Regions from separate parts of the Crenobacter sp. CS_VA4 genome, predicted to be linked through region 1. Evidence: predicted binding sites of a transcription regulator. Region 1 holds the regulator's gene; each other region holds the start of a gene.

Evidence for each region. The regulator sigma-54, encoded in region 1, starts transcription at its own class of promoters, with help from an activator protein. The targets are predictions, from matches to a motif close to CTGGCACGCTTCATGCTT.
Region 2: ACZ2IA_RS10875 (TauD/TfdA dioxygenase family protein) is a predicted target of sigma-54. The motif match lies at 2,517-2,534, and genes of this name have one in related genera.
Region 3: ACZ2IA_RS20085 (GntP family permease) is a predicted target of sigma-54. The motif match lies at 2,540-2,557, and genes of this name have one in related genera.
Region 4: ACZ2IA_RS16315 (nitrate/nitrite transporter) is a predicted target of sigma-54. The motif match lies at 1,517-1,534, and genes of this name have one in related genera.

Annotation. Positions count from the first base shown of each region.
Region 1 is NZ_JBVMAE010000028.1:4,894-9,176, reverse strand. Features, by position in the region: gene rapZ (RNase adapter RapZ) at 1-171, opposite strand, end outside; gene hprK (HPr(Ser) kinase/phosphatase) at 152-1,108, opposite strand; gene ptsN (PTS IIA-like nitrogen regulatory protein PtsN) at 1,116-1,562, opposite strand; gene hpf (ribosome hibernation-promoting factor, HPF/YfiA family) at 1,685-2,014, opposite strand; gene ACZ2IA_RS18845 (RNA polymerase factor sigma-54) at 2,115-3,557, opposite strand; gene lptB (LPS export ABC transporter ATP-binding protein) at 3,578-4,283, opposite strand, start outside.
Region 2 is NZ_JBVMAE010000009.1:140,331-144,613, forward strand. Features, by position in the region: gene ACZ2IA_RS10855 (NADP(H)-dependent aldo-keto reductase) at 1-908, opposite strand, end outside; gene ACZ2IA_RS10860 (AAA-type ATPase lid domain-containing protein) at 863-1,426, opposite strand; gene ACZ2IA_RS10865 (sigma-54 factor interaction domain-containing protein) at 1,354-1,980, opposite strand; gene ACZ2IA_RS10870 (TOBE domain-containing protein) at 2,018-2,233, opposite strand; gene ACZ2IA_RS10875 (TauD/TfdA dioxygenase family protein) at 2,695-3,501, shown strand; gene ACZ2IA_RS10880 (hypothetical protein) at 3,873-4,283, shown strand, end outside.
Region 3 is NZ_JBVMAE010000033.1:22,386-26,668, forward strand. Features, by position in the region: gene ACZ2IA_RS20080 (3-hydroxybutyrate dehydrogenase) at 178-954, opposite strand; gene ACZ2IA_RS20085 (GntP family permease) at 1,008-2,399, opposite strand; gene ACZ2IA_RS20090 (sigma-54 interaction domain-containing protein) at 2,809-4,233, opposite strand.
Region 4 is NZ_JBVMAE010000018.1:27,492-31,774, forward strand. Features, by position in the region: gene ACZ2IA_RS16305 (ANTAR domain-containing response regulator) at 1-212, shown strand, start outside; gene ACZ2IA_RS16310 (CmpA/NrtA family ABC transporter substrate-binding protein) at 231-1,385, shown strand; gene ACZ2IA_RS16315 (nitrate/nitrite transporter) at 1,719-2,921, shown strand; gene nirB (nitrite reductase large subunit NirB) at 3,063-4,283, shown strand, end outside.

The DNA of each region.
Region 1 (4,283 bases):
GTCGACGCTGATCGCGATGCGGTCGTAGCCGAAGTCGCGGTACAGGTCCATCACGTCGCCGAGCATCGTCGCCGGCAGGTTGTCGACACAGTAGAAACCGGAGTCTTCCAGCATCTTCAGCGCCACCGACTTGCCCGAACCGGACAGCCCGCTAATCAGAATCAGGCGCATTTTCCTGGTCCCTGAGGAAGTTGGTGTGGCGCTCGATGAATTCGCGGGTGCTGTCGATGCCCCTGAGCTGCAGGATGTAGTTGCGCACCGCCGCCTCGACCAGCACGGCCAAGTTGCGGCCGGCCGCCACCGGCAGGATCACCTTGCGCACCTTCACGCCGAGGATGTCCTGCGTCTCCGACTGGATGTTGAGCCGGTCGAGCGCCTGCATCGCCTGGTCGTTGGCCTTGACCAGGTGGATGATCAGCTTCAGCACCTTCTTCGGCCGCACCGCGGTCTCGCCGAAGATGGTGCGGATGTTCAGGATGCCGAGGCCGCGCACCTCGAGGAAGTCGCGCAACAGCGGCGGGCAGCGGCCCTCGAGCATCTCCGGGCCGATGCGGTAGAACTCGACCGCGTCGTCGGCGACCATGCCGTGGCCGCGCGAGATCAGTTCGAGTGCCAGTTCGCTCTTGCCCATCGCCGAGTCGCCCATGATCAGCACGCCGATCTCGAGCACGTCGAGGAACACGCCGTGCAGCACCGTCGACACCGCCAGCGCGCGCGCCAGATAGATGCGCAGCACGTCCATCAGGTACGGGCTCTCGAGCCGCGAGGTCATCAGCGGCACGTTGTGCGTGTGACAGTAGTCACGCAAGAGCTTGGGGACGGTCTGGTTGTTGGCGACGATGACCACCGCCATTGTCTTGTGGAACAGCTGGTCGAGCGCGGTCTTGGCCGCCGACTGTTCGAGCCGGTTCAGGTAGTCCACTTCGGCCAGGCCGAGTACCTGGACGCGGTTCGGGTGAATGAAGTTGAGGTGGCCGACTAGCGCCAGGGTCGGGCGCTGGTCGACGTTGGCGATCTGGTTGTCGGCACCGCCGGTGCCCGCTACCCAGTTGAGGTCGAGCTTTTGCTGGTTTTCCTGGTAAAGCTTGCGTACCGTTATGCTGGGCATGGAGGGGTCATTCGCTGAGAAGACGGTGGATGGTAGGCAGATCGTTTTCGGTCAACAGGGTTTCGCGCAGGGTGCGGCTGGAGAAGCGCTGCGCCAGTTCCGAGAGCACCTGCAGGTGCAGGTCGGTCGCGGCCTCCGGCACCAAGAGCACGAACAGGCTCTGTACCGGCTTGCCGTCCGGCGCGTCGAACTGGATCGGTGCCTTCAACCGGATGAAGAAACCGGCCGCCTCCTTCAGGCCGCGGGCGCGGCCGTGCGGGATGGCGACGCCCTGGCCCAGCCCGGTCGAGCCGAGCTTCTCGCGGGCGAACAGGCAGTCGAACACCTCGCTGCGGGCGATGCCGTAGGCGTTCTCGACCAGCAGGCCTACTTGTTCGAACACCCGCTTCTTGCTCGCCACATCGAGGTCGAGGAGGATGTGGTCCTGGGTGAGGATTTTGCCGACTAGGCTCATGGCTTGTTACGCTGCGAATCACAAAAAACCGGCCAATTCTACGCCGAGGCAAGGCGGCTCGAAAGGGGCAGCCGGAAAAACAAAAACGGGAACCGCTGGTTCCCGTTTGCGTCAGGCGACGATCACAGCGTGCCTTCTTCGACCTGTGGCTGCGGGATAGGTGCCCGGCGTTGGTCCTGCTTTTCCTTGTGGCGCAGCACTTGGCGGTCGAGTTTGTCGACCAGCGCATCGATCGCGGCGTACATGTCCGAATCGGTGGCTTCGACATGGATGTCCTTGCCGGACAGATGTACGTTGACTTCGGCTTTCTGTATCAGTTTGTCGACAGAGAGGGTTACCGCTACATCGATCACGTTGTCTACGTGGCGGGTGACTCGATCCAGTTTGCTTTCGACATAGTCGCGTAGCGGCTGGGTAACTTCGAGGTGGAGACCGGTCAGTTTGAAGTTCATACCCTACTCCTTTTGGTGAAAACCGCCTGGCTTATCGTGCCTGGCAAGTGAGTGGTCCCTTATTGGATGGGTACAGCAGCGCTGGTTTTAAAGGGGCTACCTATAGTTTTTTGCGTTGGTTGACGGGCGGGATCTGCATCGCCTCGCGGTATTTGGCCACGGTGCGGCGGGCAACCTGTATGCCCAGCTTGGCCAGTTGGTCGGCGATGGTGCTGTCGGAGAGGGGGCGTTCGGCGTCTTCGCTGTCGATCATCTGGCGGATGCGCGCCTTGATCGCGGTGGCCGAGCACTCGCCGCCACCGTCGGTGTCGAGGGCACTGCCGAAGAAGTATTTGAGTTCGAATAAGCCGCGCGGACTCAGCAGATACTTCTGCGTAGTGACCCGGGACACGGTGGATTCGTGCAGTCCCAACTGGTCGGCGATGTCCCGCAAAATCAGCGGTCGCATCGCCACTTCGCCCTGTTCAAAGAACGCATGCTGCTGTTCGACAATAGCTTCCGACACTTTGAGAATAGTGTCAAATCGCTGTTGGATGTTCTTGATCAGCCACTTTGCCTCTTGCAGGCGGCCGGACAACTCGCCGGCGTTCTGGCGGCTCTCGGTGACGGTGCGAGCGTACATTGGGTTAATGTTGAGGCGCGGTACGGCATGCTGGTTCAGTTCGGCGAACCAGCGGCCCTTGCGCTTCCTGACGATCACGTCCGGGATCACGTAATGGGTCTCGCCCTCGCCGAAACCGGCGGCCGGGTGCGGGTTCAGTCGGCCGATCAGCGCCTGCGCGGCGCGCAGCGTGTCGTCGTCGGTGGCCAACAGTTTCTTCAGTTTGCCGAAGTCGCGGTTGCCGAGCAGCACCAGGTGGTTGCGCACGATCGCCTGGGCCAGCGCGTGGCCGGGCATGGCTGGGTCGAGGCGGGCCAGCTGCAGCGTCAGCGACTCCGACAGGTTGCCGGCGCCGACGCCGGCCGGGTCAAACTGGCGCAACAGCGCGAGGCCGACCGCCAGTTCGTCCTCGTCCACCTCCAGCTCGGCCGGCAGATTGGCCGCCAGCTCGTCGAGGCCGACGCTGAGGTAGCCGTCCTCGTCCAGCTCTTCGATCAGCAGCGTGACGATGGCGCGGTCGCGCTCCGGCAGCGACAGTTCGCCGAGCTGGGCGAGCAGGTGCTGGCGCAAGGTGACTGGGCAGGCCACGTTGAACAAGGGGTCGGGGTTGTCATCGTCGCCGTCGCGCGAACCGCCCTTGCCGCCGCCCCAGTCGGTCAGCTCGGCGCCGAGCGTGTCGCGCTCCTCGTTGCTGTTACTGCTCTCGTCGAAAGTCTGGTTGTCTTGCGTCGTATCGGCGGCATTGTCCGCCGGGCTGTCGCCGGTGGCCTGCATGTCGCCGCCGTGGTCGTCCGGCCGCTCCAGCAGCGGGTTGTCGAGCAGGAAGCGCTCGACCTCGGCCTGCAGGTCGAGGGTGGACAACTGCAGCAGTTTGATCGACTGCTGCAGTTGCGGGGTCAGCGTCAGTTGCTGCGCGACCTTCAGTTGCAAGGCTTGCTTCATGCCAACCGCCGTTTCCTCTCTTAGAGGTGGAAGTGTTCGCCCAGGTACACTTCGCGCACTCTTTCGTTGGTGACCAGCTCTTCGGGCAGTCCCGAGGCCAGCACCGCGCCTTCGCTGATGATGTAGGCGCGATCGCAGATGCGCAGCGTTTCGCGCACGTTGTGGTCGGTGATCAGTACGCCGATGCCGCGCTCGCGCAGGAAGGAAATGATCTTCTGGATGTCGATCACCGCGATCGGGTCGACGCCGGCGAACGGTTCGTCGAGCAGGATGAAGCGCGGTCGGGTGGCCAGCACCCGGGCGATCTCGACCCGGCGCCGTTCACCGCCGGACAGCGCCAGCGCGTTGCTTTCGCGCAGGTGGGCGACGTTCAGGTCGTCGAGCAGCAGGTTGAGCTCGTTTTCCAGCTGCTCGCCCTTCAGGCCGCTGATCTCGAGCACCGCGCGGATGTTGTCCTCGACCGTCATCTTGCGGAAGATCGACGCTTCCTGCGGCAGGTAGCCCAGGCCCATTCGAGCGCGCTGGTGGATCGGCAGGCTGGTGATGTTCCGGCCATCGAGGTGGATCACGCCGTCATCGGCGGCGATCAGGCCGACGATCATGTAGAAGCTGGTGGTCTTGCCGGCGCCGTTCGGGCCGAGCAGGCCGACCACTTCGCCGCTCTGGATGTCGAGCGACACGTCGCGCACGACGCTGCGCTTCTTGAAGCGCTTTTTCAGGTGGGCA
Region 2 (4,283 bases), on a different contig from region 1:
CTGTTCACATAGGCCAGCGCCAGCTGCGCCGGGCTCAGCCCGTGGCGGCGTGCCAGCGCCACATATTCGGCCGTGGCCGCCTGGGCCTGCGGATTGCTGTAGCGGATGAAGCGGTCGAACAGCGTCAGCCGCGCGCCGTCCGGACGCCCCCCGTTCAGATACTTGCCGGACAGCACGCCCATGCCCAGCGGCGAGTAGGCCAGCAGGCCGACCCGGTCGCGCTGGCTGAACTCGGCGAGGCCCACCTCGAAGCTGCGGTTGAGCAGGCTGTACGGGTTCTGGATGCTGACCACGCGCGGCAGGCCGAGCCGTTCGGCGGCGGCGAGGAACCGTGACAGCCCCCACGGCGTCTCGTTGGACAGGCCGATGTAGCGCACCTTGCCGGCGTCGACGAAGCCCTTCAGCACCGCCAGCGTCTCCTCGATCGGCACGTTGCCGTCGTCGCCGCCGTCCCAGCGGTAGCCCAGTTGGCCGAAGAAGTTGGTGCGGCGGTCCGGCCAGTGCAGCTGATACAGGTCGACGTAGTCGGTGCCCAGCCGCGCCAGGCTGCCGTCGAGCGCCTCGGTCAGGCTCGCCTTGTCGAAATGGTTGCGGCCGCCGCGGATGTGGCTCGGGCGCTGCGGGTCGTGGATCGGGCCGGTCGCCTTGGTGGCGATCAGCGCCCGCCGACGGTTGCCGGCGGCACGGCCGAGCCAGCTGCCGACGATACGCTCGGTCTCGCCCTGGGTTTCCGGGCGCGGTGGCACCGGGTACATCTCGGCGACGTCGATCAGGTTGACGCCGTAGTCGAGCGCCAGCTCGATCTGGCGATGCGCTTCCGTCTCGCTGTTCTGCTCGCCCCAGGTCATCGTGCCGAGGGTAATCAGGCTGACCTTGACGTCGGTCGCACCAAGCGGGCGGTATTCCATTGAGACTCCTTGTGAAATGCGGCGGTCGGCGACGGCAGCAGGCCGTGCCGTTTCATCAGTGTACGCAGGACGTGGCGGGTGAGGCCGAGCCGGGCCGCCGCCTGCACCTGGTTGCCCCGGCTGGCCGACAGTCCCTGCTCGATCAATAGCCGTTCGACTCGCTGATGCACGTCCGGTTCGGCCGACGCGATCAGTTCGGCCAACTGTTCGGCCAAGCCTGGCCAGCCGGCGTTGTAGACGACCGGTGCCGTCACGCCGCCGACGACGGCGCCGCGCAGCGGCAGGTGACGCGGCTCGATCAGGCCGTGGTCGGCGGTCAGGAGCGCGCAGTGCAGCGAGTTTTCCAGTTCACGGATATTGCCCGGCCAGGCGTAGCCGAGCAAGGCCGCTTCGGCCGCCTCGCTCAGTTGCGGACGTGGCGTCCCCAGCCGCTGGCCGTAATGGCTCAGGAAGTGCCGCGCCAGCGGCAGGATGTCGCCCGGCCGCTCGCGCAGCGGCGGCAGACGCAGCGTGACGATATTGAGCGGTACAGCAGGTCGAGGCGGAAGTGGCCGGCGGCCACCGCGGCGGCCAGGTCGACGTTGGTCGCCGACACCAGCCGGATGTCGAGCGGGATCGGCCGGCGCGCGCCAAGCCGCACCACCTCGCGCTCCTGCAGCACCCGCAGCAGTTTCACCTGCAGCGCCAGCGGCAGGTCGCCGACCTCGTCGAGGAACAGCGTGCCGCCGTTGGCCGCCTCGAACCACCCTTCGCGTCGGCCGGCGGCGCCGGTGAACGCACCGGCCTCGTGGCCGAAGAACTCGCTTTCGGCCAAGGTTTCACTAATCGCACCGCAGTTCACCGCGATAAACGGGCCACGCCGACCGCTCAGTTCGTGCAGGTGGCGCGCCAGCAGCTCCTTGCCGGTACCGGTCTCGCCGCAGATCAGCGCCGGCGCGTCGCTCGGCGCCACCCGCTCGGCCTGCGCCAAGAGCGCCTGCGAAGCCGGGTCGGCGAACAGCAGCGCCTTGGCGCGGATCGACGGGCGGATCTTATCTTCCAGTGGCAGGGTAAGAACGGTAGCGGGGGGCATGGTGGCGGGCTCCTGTTGATCGACGATTTGCCGCTTTTTACAGCTTGGCGATCGACACCTCGGTCGACTTCACGAAGGCGATCACCTCGCTGCCCGGCTTGAGATCGAGCTCCTTCACCGACCGGGTGGTGATCACCGAGGTCACCACGCCGGCCGGGGTGCTGACGTCGATCTCCGACAGCACCGGACCCTCGATGATTTGCTTGATGGTGCCGCGGAATTGGTTGCGCACATTGATCGACTTGATGCTCATGCTGCTTTCCTTTCGGGTAGGGTAAGGGACCAACACCGCCACCGTCTGGCATGGCAGATGTCATGGGAAATCACTCTACTCGTGGTTTTTTATTTCAAAAAATAATTAATGCCCAATTTGAAATAACAAATAAGCCTATTGATGCCTTTGCGGCAAACGGCGCCTGCTCACTGCCGCGATCGCGACAGCCGACGACTCGACAGTCGCCGCCATCATCCTAGCCTCCATCAGCAAACCCACGATAAATCAGCGTACTGAGTGAAACCCCTGCCACTTCGCATCGTTGGCACACATCCTGCATAGAGAGTCCTCGCCTTCAACCCGACGAGTATTCTCCATGACAATCACCACCCAGCTCTCTCGCGCCCTCCACTACCTGCCGGGTCAGGCCTTGGCCACGCCACAACCGCCGGAGGCGGTCGACATCGTCCCCACCGGCGGCGCGCTCGGCGCCGAGGTTCATGGCCTGGACGCACGCCGGCCGCTCGCTGTCGGCCGAACTGCTGTTGCGCCTGAAGGCCGCGCTGCACCAGCATCTGACCCTGATCTTCAAACGGCAGACGCTGTCCGAAGAGCAGCAGTTGGCGTTCGCCAGCTACTTCGGCTCGGTATTCCGCCCGCCCGAGGACGTGCCGGTGCTGGCCAGCGCCCAGGCCACCGGCCTGCCGCCCGACGTGGTCGCCGTGTCCAACCTGCCCAGCGGCCACACCGGCCACGGCGAACTGACGCCGCATGCCGACCACCAGTGGACACCGCTGCCGTCGAGCGGCTCGCTGCTGTACGCGCTGGAGCTGCCGCAAAGCGGCGGTGACACCAGCTGGTACAACCTGGTGCAGGCCTACGAGGACCTCGACGACGACACCCGTCATGAGATTGACCGCTTGCAGCTGATCACCTACAACCCGTTCCTGCGCCCGTTCGACGGCTCGCCGCGCCCGCTCTACCGTACGCCCGACCGCGAGCCGATCGGCGCCGCCTTCACGCATCCACTGGTTCGCACCCACCCGGACAGCGGCCGCAAGGCGCTGTACCTGAGCAGTCACGTCGAGGTGGAAATCCCGGGCTTCGACCCGGTGGCCGGTGCGGCGCTGATCGAGCGGCTGCGCGCCCATCTGGCCGACCCGCGTTATCGCTACACCCACCGCTGGCAGGTCGGCGACATGGTCTATTGGGACAACCAGGTCACCCTGCATTCGCGCACCGCGTTCGACCCGAACGACCGCCGGGTGCTGAAGCGCGTCAGCCTGGCCGGCAGCCGCCCGTTCTGAATCGAGACATGCAGGCTGGTTCCCGGCGATCTCCCAATGAAAAAGCGCGCCGGTCCTGAAAACCGACGCGCTTCTTAGTCATGACACAAGCACAGCTGTCCCGATCGACACTGCCCCGCGTTCGACCCTGCTCCCGCCGCATCCCATCGCTGCGGCGCTCATGTCCGGGCCGGTCAACGCAGCAGCATGATCCAAGCTGGACTGGACAATTCGCCATCAATCCACTACAACGAGCAGATAAGCCAAAACTGATGATAAGTGTTTAAATTTATTGATCAAACCAAACCGGCGGGCGCACCCAGCCCGCCGCAACCAGGCCCGGTACGCCGTGGCGACCACACCATGACGCCAAGGGGTTTGGGAGAAAGGCAATGAAGTTGTTCGCCAGCGGAGCCCGACTGACCGCGCTCGCATGGGTGCTAGCGAGTGCGTGCTACTCCGTTTTGGCGCAGGCCTACGACGCTCGCAGCCCATTCGGCGAGTTCGGTCGCGATGACTGGCACCGTACCGACCGCAACTGGGACGGCAGCCCAATCAGCCCCGCTGTGGCCAGCGCCTCCGCCACACCAACCATCGCTCCCCCCATCGCCCGAGTCGAGGCTGAAATGCCGACATCAAACGGCCAGCAACGAAGCAGTCAAGCCCCTCTCCCGGTCGTCTGCATCGTGCTGGCCAGCGACGATGCGCTCGCCGGAAACCGGCCGCCGCTGCTCGGCAAGCAAGGCGCCGCCGTTTCACTGAGTAACAGCGTCGTCGCCGGTGAACAGGGCCGTGCCGTATCA
Region 3 (4,283 bases), on a different contig from region 1:
GGTTTTGCCGCCTGCCCCATCCAGCAAACCTTCTGTTTGAAACGTTACTCACGCAATGCACAAGCCGCTAAAAAACCCCAGTGAAACGGTCCTGGCTAGGAGCCCTGCCGCAGACAGTACAAGGCGTACGGCAAGGCAGGGCGACAACGCCAGGAGGGGTTTGTTAGCGGCCTCCATCTACTGAGCGGTCCAGCCGCCGTCCATCGTCCAGGCCACGCCGCGCACCTCGGCCGCCGCCTCGCTGGCGAGAAACAGCGTCAGCGCACCGAGCTGCGCCGGGGTGACGAACGCTCCGGATGGCTGCTTTTCGGCCAACAGCAGTGCCTGCGCCTGCGCCTGACTCAAGCCCTGTTCCCCCGCCTTCACCTCGATCTGCTTCGCCACCAGCGGTGTCAACACCCAGCCCGGGCACAACGCGTTGCAGGTGATGCCGGTCTGCGCCAGCTCCAGCGCCACCGTCTTGGTCAGGCCAATGAGGCCGTGCTTGGCGGCGACGTAGGCCGACTTGTTGGCGGACGCGACCAGGCCATGCACCGAGGCGATGTTGACGATGCGCCCCCAATGCCTGGCGCGCATCGCCGGCAGCGCGAGACGGGTGGTATGGAAGGCGGCGGTGAGGTTGATCGCCAGCACGTCGTCCCATTTCTCGACTGGGAAGCTGTCCACCGGCGCGACGTGCTGGATGCCGGCGTTGTTGACCAGGATGTCGACCGCACCGAACTCGCTCGCCGCGTACGCCATCATGTCGGCGATCTCAGTCGGGCGGCGCAGGTCGGCGCCATGGTGGCGTACCGCCACACCGCGAGAGGCGATCAGGTCGAGCGCGGCGTCCGCATCGCCGAAGCCGTTCAGCACGATGTTCGCGCCGGCTTCGGCCAACGTCGTCGCGAGACCGAGGCCGATGCCGCTGGTCGAGCCGGTGATCAGAGCGGTTTTTCCGTGTAGCGATGTCATCGGGCAATACTCCGTCCGGGCGGCCGACCGACCGCCCGGATATCAAATGAAGATCAAACCAGGCCGGTCAGATAGAACGTAGCGATCACGAAGAACACCGCCAGCGTCTTGATCACCGTCACCGCGAAGATGTCGCGGTACGCCTCGCGGTGGGTCAGGCCGGTGACGGCCAGCAGTGTGATCACCGCGCCGTTGTGCGGCAGCGTGTCCATGCCGCCGCTCGCCATCGCCACCACGCGGTGCAGCACCTCGAGCGGGATGCCGGCCGCCTGGCTCAGGGTGATGAACTGCTCGCTCATCGCGGCGAGCGCGATGCTCATCCCTCCCGACGCCGAGCCGGTGATGCCGGCCAGCGAACTGACCGTCACCGCCGCGTTCACCAGCGGGTTCGGGATGCTTTCGAGCGCGTGGCCGATCACCAGGAAACCCGGCAGTGCCGCGATCACCGCGCCGAAGCCGTACTCGGAGGCGGTGTTCATCGACGCCAGCATCGCGCCGCCGATCGCCGCCCGGGTGCCGTCGACGAAGCGGGCACGGATAGTGCCGAACGCGGTCACCACCACGAACAGGATGCCCAGGATCAGCGCCGCCTCGACCGACCAGATCGCGGTGACCTTGGCAATCTGCGTGGTGACCGGTGTGGCGAGCCCCGGCAGCGACAGCTCGTGGCTGGCGCCGTACCAGTGCGGGATCAGCTTGGTGAAGCTGAAGTTGGCCACGCCGATCAACACCAAGGGCGCGATCGCCAGCCACGGCGACGGCAGGTTTTGGGTGTCGACCGGCTCCGGCTCGTTCAGGAGGCTGGTGCCGTAGCCCTCGCCCTTCGCCATCAGGCTGCGACGGCGCCACTCGAGGTAGCTGATGCCGACGATCAGGATGAACACCGCGCCGGCCACGCCAAGCGCCGGTGCCGCCCAGGCGGTGGTCTTGAAGAAGGTGGTCGGGATGATGTTCTGGATCTGCGGCGTGCCCGGCAGCGAGTCCATCGTGAACGAGAACGCGCCGAGCGCCACCGTGCCCGGGATCAGCCGTTTCGGGATATTGCCCTGACGGAACAGCTCGGCGGCGAACGGGTAGACCGCGAACACCACCACGAACAGCGACACGCCGCCGTAGGTCAACAGCGCGCACACCGTCACGATCACCGCGATCGCACGCGTCTCACCGATCCAGCGGATCACCGCCGCGACGATCGCCTTGGAAAAGCCAGACAGCTCGACCAGCTTGCCGAACACCGAGCCGAGCAGGAACACCGGGAAGTAGAGCTTGATGAAACCGACCATCTTCTCCATGAACACCCCGGAAAACACCGGGGCCACCGCGGATGGTTCGGTCAACAGCACCGCGCCGAGCGCAGCGATCGGCGCCATCAGGACGACGCTGTAGCCGCGGTAAGCGGCCAGCATCAGGAAGATCAGGGCGGCAAGCACCACGATGAAGGTCATTCGGCGGTCTCCTTTGCGATTTTTCTGAAAACGGTGGCATTGCCCGGGGAAATTCCGGCAACGGCCCGTTTTTTTATAGCGGCAGAAACTGATTACGACTCATGACATTGTAATGACGAGTTGGCTACCTGCTACCAAATCAGCAGGAAGCGTGCCAGCGAACGAAAACCAGCAAAATCAGGCTATTGGTGGACACACGCGGGGAGGCAGAACTGGCTTCGTCTCGAGACGGAGACGGCAAGAATGACTGCTGCATCGCAGCAACGGGTGAAGAATCATCCACTTAACATGGGCAGCCGCCATCGTCTCGATTTCGAGACGATGATCTCTATTTAGAGACTCGGCTCTAGCGACGATGCGCGGGAAGCGACGGGCCGGACCGGCCTGCTGAGTAAAGAGATAGAAACGCTCAGCGCGGCGCGATGCCCAGCGCGGCAAGCTTCTTGTACAGGGTGGCACGGCCGATGCCGAGCCGGGCGGCGGCGCTCGGCACATGGCCGTCGCAGGCGGCCAGCGCGTCGCGCAACAGCTGCGCCTCGAACTCGGCCATCGCGCTCTGGTAGGAATGGGACGCGCCCGCCTCGGCCGAGGTTGGCCGAACCGTCGGGCCGAGCAGCGGCGCCACGTCGGCGACGTCGAGCGTCGCGTCGTCGGCGAGCATGATCGCCCGCTCGAGGATGTTGCGCAGCTCGCGCACATTGCCCGGCCAGTCGTAGTCGGCGAGCCGCGCCAGCGCCGCGGCGCTGATGCGGTGGCGCCCCGCCCCGCTGCTGCCGGCCAGCACCCCGAGCAGCACCTCGCACAGCTCGGCAAGATCCGACAGCCGCTCGCGCAGCGGCGGCAGCTCGATAGCCAGCACGTTGAGGCGGTAGAACAGGTCGGCGCGGAATTCGCCGCGCTCGACCCTTTCGGCCAACCTCACCGAGGTAGCGGCGATGATGCGCACGTCGGAGCGCTGTACCTTGTTGGAGCCGAGCGCCTCGAACTCCTTGTCCTGCAGCACGCGCAGCAGCTTGGCCTGCAGCGCCGGCGGCAGGTCGCCGATCTCGTCGAGGAACAGCGTGCCACCGTCGGCGAGCTGGAACTTGCCGACCCGACCCTTCTTGTCGGCGCCGGTATACGCGCCGGCCGCCGCGCCGAAGAACTCGGCCTCGAGCAGCGTCTCCGGGATCGCCGCCATATTCAGCGTCACCAAGGGCTTGTGCGCGCGGCGCGAGGCGGCGTGGATCGCGTGCGCCAACACCTCCTTGCCGGTGCCGGTCTCGCCCAAGAGCAGCAGCGGCGAATCCATCTGCGCGGCGCGCTCGGCCTGGTGTTTGAGCGCCAGCGCGGCGTCGCTGCTGCCGATGAAACTGTCGAAGGTGTACTTGGCGCGGCGCGCCTGCGCGAGCGACTCGCGAGTGGCGGCCAGCTCCTCGTTGAGCCGGGCGAACTTGGCGAGCAGCGGCGACAGCGACTGGATCTCGTCGAACAGCGCGAAGCCAATCGCGCCGACCAGGCGGCCGGCACCGTCCTTCAGCGGCAGCCGCGTCACTACCAGCGAGCCGTCACGGGTCTGCATGATGTCGAGCAGGATCGGCCGGCCGCTGGTGACCACCTCGCGCATCAGGCTATTCGGGATCACCTCCTCGACCGCGCGACCGATCGCCGTGGCCGGGTCGGCAAAGCCGAAGCGGTCGGCGTAACGCGCGTTGATCCAGACGATGCGCGCCTCGCCGTCGACGATCACCGTGCCCTCGCTGTAGTCCTCCAGCGACTCGAACAGCGACTGGATCGCCCAGTGCCGCACGCTGCCGTAATCCGCCAGCCGTTCGCTCAAAACCTGATCCGTCACCTGCTGCGCCCCTCGTCGGTGGGTGGAGCGGTAGGTTAGCACGGGACGGC
Region 4 (4,283 bases), on a different contig from region 1:
AAGAGGCGCGCCTGAAGAAGCGGCTGGCCGACGCTGAGCAGCGGCTCGCCGACCGCAAGCTGATCGACCGCGCCAAGGGCATCCTGATGAACAAACGCGGCCTCACCGAGGCCGAGGCCTACGAGGCACTGCGCAGCCAGGCGATGCGACAGGGCGAACGGATCGCCGAGGTGGCACGGCAGTTGATCGCGATGGCGAACCTGCTCGGCTGAGTACGAGGAAAGAATCTTATGTCGCACCTGTTCACCCACCAGCCCGGCGACCGGATCACCGGCTCGGATGCGCCGGAAAAAACCACCCTCAGGCTCGGCTTCGTGTCCCTGACCGACTGCGCGCCGCTGGTCGTCGCCAAGCAGCTCGACCTCGGTCGCCGCCACGGCATCACGATCGAGCTTTATCGCCAGCCATCGTGGGCGGCGGTGCGCGACAAGCTGCTCTCGGGCGAGCTCGACGCGGCGCACGCGCTGTACGGCCTCGTCTACGGGGTCGAGCTCGGCCTCGGCGGCCCCAAGGCCCCGATGGCGCTGCTGATGACGCTCAACCGCAACGGCCAGGCGATCACGCTGTCCACCCGGCTCGCGGCGGAACTCGACGCCGGTCGCCCGCTGCGCGAGCTGTTGGCCGCCGAGCCGCGCCGGCCGGTGTTCGCGCAGACCTTTCCGACCGGCACACACGCGATGTGGCTGTACTACTGGCTGGCGGCGCAGGGCATCGATCCGCTCGCCGAGGTGAAGAGCGTGGTGATTCCGCCGCCGCAGATGAGCGACGCGCTGGCGTCGGGCGTGCTCGACGGCTTCTGCGCCGGCGAGCCTTGGAACGCGGTCGCCGAGGCCGACGGGGTTGGCCGAACGGTGATCCGCAGCGGCGAGATCTGGCCCGAGCACCCGGAGAAGGTGCTCGCCTGCCGGCGCGACTTCGTCACCCGCCATCCGAACGCCGCGCGGGCGCTGACGATGACGCTGCTCGAGGCGTGCCGCTGGCTCGACGACGCCGAGCACCGCTTTGACGCGGCCGGCTGGCTGGCCGGCCCGGCCTGCATCGGCCGCGCCCGGGCGCTGATCCTGCCGCGCCTGCTCGGCGACGACAGGCCGTCGATCCGCTTCTTCGGCGACGGCGAGGTCAACTACCCGTACCTGTCGGACGGCCTGTGGTTCCTGAGCCAGTACCGGCGCTGGGGGCTGCTCGACGATTCGGCCGACCTGCCGGCCGTCGCCGCCGCGATCAACCAGACCGTGCTGTACCGCGAGGTGGCGGAGGCGCTCGGCGTCGCGGTGCCGGCGAGCGAGTACCGCACGAGCGTGCTGATCGACGGCGTGGCCTGGGACGGCCGCGATCCGGAGGGCTACGCGGAGCGCTTCGCGATCCGCGCGAAGGTGCCGGCCTAGCGCTGCCCGGTTCGTGTTGCGACGCACAATGCTTGTGCGTACGCAGCAAAATCGCACCGATGCGGTGCGAAAAACCCGGCCTCAGCATCAACCACTCACCGTGAGAAGGCGCTTTCGCGTCGATATCCGCCCTGGCACAGCCCTTGCTAAACAATCAGTGACCGGCGCAACGGCGTGCCGGCCAGACGAAATACAGGGTGGAGGCCAACGGCGGCCTTCGCCCGCAAGGACAACGGCGTCCCCTCGTGCGACTAAAAGCGCGAGCGGACGCCGTTTTATTTTGGGCCGAGCACGCCCTACACCGCCCAGGTTGCGGCAACCAGGAGATGCAAGATGGACCGTTCGTTCTGGCAGGCAGGACACAAGCCCACGCTGTTTTCGGCCTTTCTCTATTTCGATCTCAGCTTCATGGTCTGGTACCTGCTCGGGCCGTTGCAGGTGCAGATCGCCGGCGACCTAGGCTTGAGCACCCAAGAGCGCGGCCTGATGGTCGCCACGCCCATCCTGGCCGGCGCGCTGCTGCGCCTGGCGATGGGCGTGCTGGTCGACCGCATCGGCGCCAAGCGCGCCGGGCTGATCGGCCAGGTTATCGTGATCGCCGCACTCTTGACCGCGTGGCGGGTCGGCTTCACCAGCCTCGCCGGCGCCCTGGCGCTCGGCGCCTTCCTCGGCGTGGCCGGCGCGTCGTTCGCGGTCGCGCTGCCGCTGGCGTCGCGCTGGTACCCGCCGCAGCACCAGGGCACCGCGATGGGCATCGCTGGCGCCGGCAACTCGGGCACCGTGCTCGCCGCCTTGTTCGCGCCGGCTCTCGCCATGGCGTTCGGCTGGCAGAACGTGTTCGGCCTCGCGTGCATTCCGCTCGTGCTCACGCTGCTGATCTACGCGAAGGCCGCGCAGGACGCGCCGGGCGCCGCGCCGAAGAAGCGCCTGGCCGACTACGCGGCGGTGCTCGGCGCGAAGGACGCCTGGCTGTTCATGTTCTTCTACGCGATCACCTTCGGCGGCTTCTCGGGCTTCGCCAGTTCCCTGCCCGGCTACTTCCACGACCAGTTCGGCTTCGACGCCAAGACCGCCGGCCTCTACACCGCCGCCTGCGTGTTCGCCGGTTCGGTAATGCGCCCGCTCGGCGGCGTGCTCGCCGACCGGATCGGCGGCACTCGCTCGCTGCTCGCCGTCTACGCCGCGACCGCCTGCCTGATCGCCGCGGCCGGCTTCGGCCTCGGCGGCGCAAGCGGCGCGGTGACGCTGTTCATCCTGGCGATGCTCTGCCTCGGCGCCGGCAACGGCGCGGTGTTCCAGCTGGTGCCGCAACGCTTCGGCCAGGAGATCGGCGTGATGACCGGCCTGATCGGCATGGCCGGCGGCGTCGGCGGCTTCGCGCTGGCGGCGAGCCTCGGAGCGATCAAGCAGGCGACCGGCGGCTACGCGAGCGGCCTGTGGCTGTTCGCCTGCCTGGCCGCCTTGGGCTGGGCGAGCCTCGCCGGGGTGAAGCAGCGGTGGCGCAGCAGCTGGTCCGCCGCGGCAGCACGAGTCTGAATCTGCTGCGCAGGCGATATGCGGCGTCACGCGCTCCTCGAGATCCTCATGGACTCCATGTCCATTCCGGTCTCTGCGGTGCGGGTTCCTTGCCTCTCGCCTGCTCGCGACGATTCACAAGGTTAATGAAGAGGTCTTGAGATGAAGAAGCTCAAACTGGTGGTGGTCGGCAACGGCATGGCCGGCATCCGCACCGTCGAGGAACTGCTGGCGCTGGCGCCGGAGCTGTACGAGATCACCGTGTTCGGCGCAGAGCCGCACCCGAACTACAACCGCATCCTGCTCTCGCCGGTGCTGGCGGGCGAGCAGGAGTTCGAGGACATCGTCCTCAACCCGCTCTCGTGGTATTCCGACAACGGCATCCGCCTGCACCTCGGAAAGGCGGTGACGCAGATCGACCGCGTGCGCCGCGTGGTGATCGCCGACGACGGGACTCCAGAAGGCATAACAGAACCGTACGACCGGCTGCTGCTCGCGACCGGCTCGACGCCGTTCATCCTGCCGGTGCCGGGCAAGGACCTCGCGGGCGTGATCAGCTACCGCGACATCTACGACACCGAGGCGATGATCGACGCCGCCAAGACCAAGAAAAGCGCGGTGGTGATCGGCGGCGGCCTGTTGGGGCTGGAAGCGGCCAACGGCCTGAAGCTGCGCGGCATGGACGTGACCGTCGTGCACCTGGGCGACTGGCTGCTCGAGCGCCAGCTCGACGAGACCGCCGGCCGGCTGCTGCAGAAGTCGCTGGAGGAACGCGGCCTCGCCTTCCTGCTCGGCAAGCAGACCGCCGAGCTCGTCGGCGACGACGCCGTCACCGCGGTGCGCTTCAAGGACGGCGGCGAGGTGAAGGCGGACCTGGTGGTGATGGCGGTCGGCATCCGCCCGAACAGCACGTTGGCCGAATCGGCCGGCCTCTACTGCAACCGCGGCATCGTCGTCAGCGACGCGCTGCAGTCGTTCGACCCGCGCATCTACGCGGTCGGCGAGTGCGTCAGCCACCGCGGCGTCGCCTACGGCCTGGTCGCCCCGCTGTTCGAGCAGGCCAAGGTCTGCGCCAATCACCTGGCGCAGCTGGGCATCGGCCAGTACAAGGGCTCGGTGCTGTCGACCAAACTCAAGGTCACCGGCATCGACCTGTTCTCCGCCGGCGACTTCATCGGCGGCGACGGCACCGAGGACATCGTGCTGTCCGACCCGGCCGGCGGCGTCTACAAGAAGCTGGTGATCAAGGACGACAAGCTGGTCGGCGCCTGCCTGTACGGCGACACCGCCGACGGCGCCTGGTACTTCAAGCTGCTGCGCGAGGGCCGCACGATCGCCGACCTGCGCGACACGCTGATGTTCGGCGAATCGGCGATCGGCGAC